Regions from separate parts of the Massilia sp. TSP1-1-2 genome, predicted to be linked through region 1. Evidence: predicted binding sites of a transcription regulator. Region 1 holds the regulator's gene; the other holds the start of a gene.
The links. Region 1 encodes FNR, which switches genes on or off when oxygen is low (the NO sensors DNR and NnrR bind a similar motif). Its sites were predicted from a motif close to TTGATNNNNATCAA; they were not measured.

Region 1 (4,081 bases):
TGCGGGTGCAGACCGAACGGGCAGCCCTGACGGGCGGCTCGCATGCGATCATGTTCGAATTGAGCGCGATCGACCAGCCCTCGCTCAAGGTCACCGAAAAAGCCGTATTTATCGTACCGAGATAATGAAGGAGAACCGCATGCAAACTGCTTCCCAACCCAGGCTGCGCACGGCGCCGCCATGGTATGCCCAGCGCTGGCCATGGCTGCTGATGCTCGGGCCGGCCGTGGTCCTGGTGGCCGGCGGCTACACCGGTTACCTGGCCTATACGCGCCAGGACGCGATGGTGGTCGACGACTATTACAAGCAGGGCAAGGCGATCAACCAGGACTTGCGGCGCGACCGCGTGGCCAGCGCCCAGCGCCTGTCGGTGGCGCTGCACTACAACGCCGGCGCGCATGCGATGCAGGGCGAATTGACCAGCTTTGGGCGGCCGGTTACGACCCCGTTCAGGATCGGACTGGCGCATTCGACGTTGCCTGAAAAAGACATTTTGCTCGCCGTGTATCCGGATGCGCAGGGGCGTTTTTCGGCGCCGCTGCCGGCGCTGGAGCAGGCGCGCTGGCAGGTGAATGTGGAAGGGGGCAAGCGCGACTGGCGCCTGGCTGCCGAATGGCAATTTCCGGCCCAGCAGTCGATGACGATCGACGCCGATGCGGCCATTGCGCCATGAGGCAGGGCATGAAGCGCCTGGCGATGGCGGTGCTGTGGCCATCGTTCCTGGCCGCGGCGCTCGCTGAAGGCTTTTTCTTCTCGTGGGTCGAGCCGGAAGCGCTGTCGTCGCTGGCGCCGATGGCGGTCTACAGCATCGGGTTTTTCTTCTTCTGGACGTTTTGCACGCTGGCCGGCTTGCTGACGGGGTATTTGATCGTGGTGCCGGACGATGGAAAGGCGCCGTTTTGAGTCGTTGGGTCCCATGGGGCCCAAGTGACCAACGACGGCTGGCGCGTGAACGCGGGGGCGACGATTGGCGGCAATGGAACGGTTCAACTGAGCCAATGTTCCATGGGTCCGTCGCGTGCGCGACGACGATGTGGGGGGACTGTTACGGGTAGCCTGACTCAGGCCATCGGGCTGCACTGCGCGGTACCGGCGGCCATCGCCTTGAGCATCACCGGGTCGAGCAGCGTCACTTCGCGCTTGTCGACCTTTAACCAGCCCTGCTTTTTGAAGCGCGACAGCAATCGACTGATGCTTTCAATGGTCAAGCCCAGATAATTGCCAATATCTTCACGCGACATGCGCAACTGAAAGCTGGTCGGCGAATACCCGCGCGCCGCGTAGCGCGACGACAAATTGACCAGAAACACCGCAAAACGCTGCTCGGCGCGCATATTGCCCAGCAATAGCATGACGTTTTGTTCACGCGTGATTTCCTGGCTCATGATGCGGTGAAAATGACGCAGCAGCGTCGGCACCTGGCCGAACAAGTCTTCAAGGCGGGTGAACGGAATCTCGCACACTTCGCTATCCTCGAGCGCCACTGCGTCGCAATGGTGGCGGTCGCCGCTGATGGCGTCCATCCCCAGCAATTCGCCGGCCATCTGAAAACCCGTAATCTGTTGTTCTCCGGCCGCATTGACCTGGTAAGTCTTGAAATGGCCGAAGCGAATCGCGTACAAACTGCGAAAAGGCTGATCCATTTGGTACAGGCGCTCGTCGCGCAAAATGCGGCTGCGCTTGCCAATGATCTGGTCCAGCCGACTCAGTTCGCCCTCGTCGAGCCCCATGGGAAGGCATAATTGGTGCATGCTGCATCCTGCGCAGCTTGCTTTCAAGACGTTGATATTTAATACAGCTGCAGGGGGATTCGGTTGATTCATTCAGGCATCATACTTCATCGCAGCTTATCGGGTTTTTAAAAAGCGGACATCCACGTGCAAAACATCGCCCGTCACCTTGGCCTTTTTCGCCTTCTTCGGCTTCTTGACGACCTGGCCTGCCGTATCGGTCAGCGGCACCCGGTGCTCGGGCGAAAAGCCGGGCTCTTCGATGCGTTCCAGGGTTTGCCGCGTGAACATTTCAATGGCGGCGAGCAAGTCCACCTCATCGGCGCATACCAGCGACACCGCCTGGCCCGCATTGCCCGCGCGGCCGGTGCGGCCGGTGCGGTGGATATAGTCTTCGGCCACGGTGGGTAAGTCGAAATTGACCACTTGCGGCAAGTCGTCGATGTCCAGCCCGCGCGCGGCGACGTCGGTTGCCACCAGTATCTTGCACTGGCCCGCCTTGAAACGCTCCAGCGCCCGCAGGCGCGCCGGCTGCGCCTTGTCGCCGTGAATCGCGTCGGCCGCCACGCCATTTGCCGCCAGGGTGTCGACCAGTTGGTCGACACCCTTGCGCGTCTTGACGAACACCAGCACCTGGCCCCAGCGCAGCTTGTGCAACAAATGCAAGAACAGCTCGGGCTTGCGTTTTTTATCGACCGGCACCACCCACTGCCGAATCCGCTGCACCGTGCTGTTGCGCGCGCTAACTTCAATGCTCAAAGGGTTGTTCAAGAGCTTGCCGGCCAGCGCGCGGATCTCGTCGGAAAACGTGGCCGAAAACAACAGGGTCTGGCGCTTGGCGGGCAGGGCGGAAAAAATGTCATTCAGTTCGCGCGAAAAGCCCAGGTCGAGCATGCGGTCGGCCTCGTCGAGCACCAAGGTTTGCAACTGGTCGAACTTGACCGCATTCTGGCGGTACAGGTCGAGCAGGCGCCCGGGCGTGGCCACCAGTACGTCGAGCCCTTTGCGTAGCTTCATCATTTGCGGATTGATGCTCACGCCGCCGTAAGCGACATGGGTGCGCAGCGGCAGGCCGGCGCCATATTCCTTGAAACTGTCGTGCACTTGCTCGGCCAATTCGCGCGTGGGCACCAGCACCAGCACGCGCACCGCGTTGCTGCCCACCTGGCCGCCTTCCATGGTCAGGCGCTGCAGCAGCGGGAGGGCGAAACCGGCGGTCTTGCCGGTCCCGGTCTGGGCTGCGGCCATTACGTCGCGCCCGGCCAGGATCGGGCCGATCGCCTGTGCCTGCACCGGCGTGGCGCTCGTGTAGCCCAGCGCATCGAGCGTGCGCATGAGCGGGTCGATCAGACCGAGGGAAGCAAACGACATGGGCAAACCTTGCAGCGTTGGGAATGGAGCCGACAGTTTAGCCTGTCCGCCCGTGTCCGTCCCACAAAGGTGGGCCAGCGCGGCCGCGACGCTGCATTGCCAGCCTTCGGCTCAAGGCAATGTGGGGAGCGATGTCTCATCACCGGAAATTAGTCTGGCCCATCTGCATCACGACTTGCTGATTTTGGGACATGGAAATTATGGCGACCGCATTCAAAAAGACGCCGGGTATACGCATTCGGCGCGCTCACTGGCTCGCCTGCTCGAGAAACGGGGTCTGCCGAAAGCGTTTGCGGGCAAGGTCATCCTATGGTCGTGTTTCGGCGGCGCGGCCGCTGGCATGGCGCAATCGCTGGCATTCAAATTGTCCTGTCGCGGCTATACGAACGTCCAGGTAGGGGGCTGCCGCTGGATAACGGGCACCATCGTCAACCGTGTGCTGTTATGCCGCAGAAATACCACGCCCGAGCATATAGCCGGTGTGGATGCTCCCGCCGCCATGGAGGACATGATGCGCTACTGCGATAGGACCGTCGACGATGACATTGGCTGGTTTTCCCGCCTCCGTCGGCCCCTGCGGGGTTCTGTCGGATAATGCCGGAAGTCACGGACCGCGCTTGCTAAGCTGCGCCTACGACTACTGACCCGGAACCCCTCATGACCAGCCTCTTTTTCCTGTTTCGCCTCACCGTTTCCTGGATGGTGCTGTATTTCCTGTGCGCCTTGATCGCCAACGACGCGCTGCTGCAACCGATCGGGCGCGACGCCGGCGGCTTTATTGCGGCGACCGGCATGCTGCTCGGCGCCGTGGTCTTGATCACGGCCTTTTCGCACCTGCGCCGGGTGCGCCTGATTACCGGCGAAGTCAACAGCAGCTCGCTGTCGAACCGCCAGCGGCGCCAGATCGAAATCCCGTTCGAAGCGGGAGCCGCCTTCGACCTGGTCGAGGCGGCGGTGCGCGAACTGCCGGGCATCGAGTC
Region 2 (4,081 bases), on a different contig from region 1:
GATACATTGCACCTGACGGGGAAACGCCTGCCCCCGGGAGATAAGCCGGTCCCAAGGCGGCGCCAGGCGGGCGTTGCGGCGATTGAGTTCGGCATTATCCTGCCCGTCCTCCTGCTACTGCTCGCGTTGCCGATTTTTATCTCTCGCGTACTGATGCATTACTCGGTAGCGCAAAAGGCGGCGCATGATGCCGCCTTGTACCTGGCGCGCGTGCCAGCCTACGAGGTTTGGAATCAACCGATGTTCGGCGCCAACGTGGCCATTGCCAAGGAAATTGCCACCATCGAATTAGCTGAGCTCAGGCCCGGGATGGACTCCCCCGTCTATGTCGGCGTGTCGTGTAACGGTTTCCCCTGCGGACCGCAACAGCCCAAGAATATCCGTGTCACCGTCCAGATGCTCATGTTTGACGAATTTTTCAGCGACAGTACGTGGCGCATCGTTGGCGATCAAGGGGTTTTGGTGACAGCGGAGATGAATGTTCCCTACGTTGGATCACCAACTACCCAGTAGGCGCAGTTGCATTCACGCAGTTGCATTCACGCAGTTGCGTTCACGCAGTTGCATTCACGCAGTTGCGTTCACGCAGTTGCGTTCAACAAGTTTGAAAAACCTTAAAACAACCCGCCGTCTCGGCCGAGCGTGCGGGTTGTTTTGCATTCCAGCGTGCCGTTGCGCCTAGTGCGCCATCCACAGCGGTATCGGGGACGTGAGCAAGGCGGTCCGGCTGGCCCCGCCAAGCAGGATCTCGCTGAAGCGGGAATGCCCGTAAGCGCCCATGACGATCAGGTCGGCGCCCTGGTCCGCCGCCAGCGACAGCAATGATTCGCCGGCGTCGCCGCCGGCCTGGGCGGCGGTGACGTCAACCCGGATGCCATGGCGCGCGAGATACAGGGCGATGTCGGCACCGGGCGTGTCGCCGTGCTGGTCGCCTCCTTCTGAGTTCAACACCACCAAATTCACCGCTTGCGCGCGCTGCAGCATGGGAATGGCGCTGGTGATCGCGCGCACCGCATTGCTGCTGCCGTTCCATGCCACCGTGATGCGCGTGCCCACCTCGCCAATGGCGCCCTTGGCCGGCACGACCAGCACCGGCCGCGCGCAGTTGAGCACCACGTACTCCGGGAAATCCGTGCGCAGGCGGGGCGTGAATTCATCGTAGGCCGACTGGCTGATGACGACCAGGTCGCAATAGCGCGCATGCGTGCTGATGCCTGCGCCCGCCTCGTCGTCAATGCGGCGCCGTTCGAAGGAGTTCACGCCAGCCCGGCTGGCGCGCTGGTCGAACAGGTCGAGGACGCGGTCGGCTTCGGCATGCAGTTCGGCGATCGGAAACGCAATGGCAGGCGTGCCAGGATCGAGCCCGGTTTGTGGAAACAGATAGGAAGCCAGGCCCGTGACGGCGCCCCCCACCAAGTGCGCGTCGTGCAGCGCGGCCAGGCGCGCGGCGATATCGGTACGCACGGCCGAACGGGGCGATTGGTCGACATGAACCAGAATAGTCTTGTACATTGCAAGCACCTCACTGAGTTTTGATCACAGCAAAATGTACAGCTTTTGTTACAAAAGCATCCATGATGTGCATCAAATTCGCCGACCATGCTGACCAGAATCGGGTCTGGCCCGGCCGATGCAAAGACCAATGGCAGTCGGGCGCGACTTTTCTGCGAGAATACGCCTGTGCAAACGGTGCCGTTCGGGGAAGCTAGTGAAGATATTGATCATCGAGGATGAACCGAAGACCGCCATGTTCGTCAAGCGCGGCTTCATGGAGGAAGGTTACGTGGTCGACGTCGCCGTCGATGGCGTGGAAGGCCTCGACCTGGCCCTGGGCGGCGCTTACGACATCATCGTCCTCGACGTGATGCTGCCGGGGCAAGACGGCTGGGCGGTATTGGCGCATATCAAGCATCGCAAGCCGCGCCAACCGGTCATCCTGCTCAGCGCGCTGGATGCGGTCGCCAATCGGGTCAAGGGCCTGGACCTGGGCGCCGACGATTACCTGATCAAGCCGTTTGCCTTTTCCGAACTGCACGCCCGGGTACGCAATGCCGCGCGCCGCGGTCCGGCGCGCCAGGCCGACATGCTGTGCCTGGACGATTTGGACATGGACCTGGTCCGGCACAAGGCGACCCGCGCTGGCCAGCTGCTGGACCTGGCGCCGCAGGAATACCGCTTGCTCGAATACCTGCTGCGCCATGCCGGCGAGGTGTTGACGCGGACCCGGCTGGCCGAACAGATCTGGGACATCAGTTTTGACGGCGACAGCAATGTCGTCGATGTGGCCGTGCGCCGCTTGCGCAGGAAGGTCGACGACCCCAGCGAGCGCAAACTGATTCACACATTGCGGGGAGTCGGCTATGTCCTCGAGGCCAGGCCTTGACGGCGCCGGCCGGCGCGGCTCGATCGCCTTTCGGCTGACGCTCTGGTATGCCGTGCTCAGCTTGCTGCTGGTGGCGGCGGCCGGCACCATGTTGTATCTGGTGCTGGCCGACTGCCTGCGGCGCGACGACGACCAGTGGCTCACGGGCCAGATCGCCGACATCAGCCGTTTGTTGACGCTGCACCCGAGCAACGCGGCGGGGCTGCATCGCGACACGGTGATGCTGCCCGGCTCGTCCATGCGGGTCCTGGATGCCGAAGGCAAGCAATTGATGGAAACGGCGGCGCAGGGCGGCAATTTGACGGGCAATTCGGCGGCCGCGTTGGATGCCGTTTCGGGCAAGCCTGACCGCGGCCGGGACTGGAGGCGAGGCGACGCCGTATTTCGCGTGATGTATTCGCGCGTGCGCGCCGGGTCCGGCTTTACGGTGCAGGTGGCGATCGACCGCAGCGACGAGGAACAAACGCTCAAGTCCTACCAGCGCATCATGTTGAGCGTACTGGCGGCCGCGCTGGGGGTCGCCATCGTTGGCGGCCACCTGATCGCGCGGCGCAGCCTGGAGCCGGTATCGCGCCTGGCGGCCATCATCGACGAACTGGGCGCCGCGCACCTGTGCCGCCGCATTGCAGACGATGGCTGGCCGCGCGAACTCGGTCCCCTGGCGGCCAATTTCGACCAGTTGCTGGCACGCCTGGACAATTCGTTTGCGCGCGTCTCGCGTTTTTCCGCTGATATCGCCCATGAGTTGCGCACGCCCCTGCACATCCTGCGCGGCGAGGCCGAGCTGGCCCTGTCAAAAACGCGTTCGGGCGACGATTACCGCGAATGCATCGTTTCGGCCACTGAAGAATACGCGCGCCTGATGCGCATGGTCGACGCCTTGCTGTTCCTGGCCCGCACCGATTCGCCCGAGTCGTTCGCGGACAAGCAAACACTGGTGCTTGAAGAAGAAGTCGGCAGTGTATGCGCTTTTTACCAGGCGCTTGCCGATGAGCAGGAAACCGCGCTTGACATCAGTGGCGCTGCCGTGCTGGCCGCCGATCCAGGCTTGCTGCGGCGCGCGCTGGCCAATCTGATCATCAATGCGCTGCGCCATACGCCCTCTGGCGGGCGCATCAGCATCGCGCTCGAAGCGCTGTCCGGACATGGCGCGCAGATCACGGTCAGCGATAACGGCGAAGGCATCGCCGCCAAAGACTTGCCTTACGTTTTCGACCGCCTGTATCGCGCCGACCATGCCCGTTCCGGCCATGGCGCCGGCGCAGGCCTGGGCCTGGCCATCGTCCAATCCATTATGCAACTGCATGGGGGCAGCGCTTCGCTCAGCAGCGTGGCGGGGCGCGGCACCGTGGCCCGCTTGGTCTTTCCGGGCGTCGCCGCCAACCCAACCTGACCAAACGGTCAGCTTCGGGTCATGCTCCCGCCATGTCAATATGCCATGATTCTGGTTTGGTGCACGCCGGCCTGCCGAGCATGAGTACAGCTCGCGCCCGCGCTTGCCCGAGGGCGGCCACGACGGCCGCTCGCTGCACTGACCACAGGACATCGCGTGAACCAAGCCCTACCTACGAGCATGATTGGCCCTTCCACCGCCCCATCAGCGGCGCCCGGCGCAGTGTGCGGCGGCACCGTCGAGAAAAACATAGCGCTGTCGCTTCCCGTCATTGCGTGGGATGCGAGCTTGTCGAGCGCGCCCCC

Region 2: a site for FNR is predicted at 1,575-1,588, ahead of ACP7BV_RS25560 (universal stress protein). Genes of this name have one in related genera too.

The regions. Positions count from the first base shown of each region.
Region 1 is NZ_JAFCTU010000021.1:78,289-82,369, forward strand. It holds gene ccoG (cytochrome c oxidase accessory protein CcoG) at 1-125, shown strand, start outside; gene ACP7BV_RS17910 (FixH family protein) at 140-673, shown strand; gene ACP7BV_RS17915 (hypothetical protein) at 682-903, shown strand; gene fnr (fumarate/nitrate reduction transcriptional regulator Fnr) at 1,062-1,823, opposite strand; gene ACP7BV_RS17925 (DEAD/DEAH box helicase) at 1,848-3,101, opposite strand; gene ACP7BV_RS17930 (hypothetical protein) at 3,154-3,696, shown strand; gene ACP7BV_RS17935 (sensor histidine kinase) at 3,759-4,081, shown strand, end outside.
Region 2 is NZ_JAFCTU010000051.1:18,864-22,944, reverse strand. It holds gene ACP7BV_RS25565 (TadE/TadG family type IV pilus assembly protein) at 1-513, shown strand, start outside; gene ACP7BV_RS25560 (universal stress protein) at 679-1,512, opposite strand; gene ACP7BV_RS25555 (heavy metal response regulator transcription factor) at 1,709-2,383, shown strand; gene ACP7BV_RS25550 (heavy metal sensor histidine kinase) at 2,361-3,776, shown strand; gene ACP7BV_RS25545 (DUF535 family protein) at 3,933-4,081, shown strand, end outside.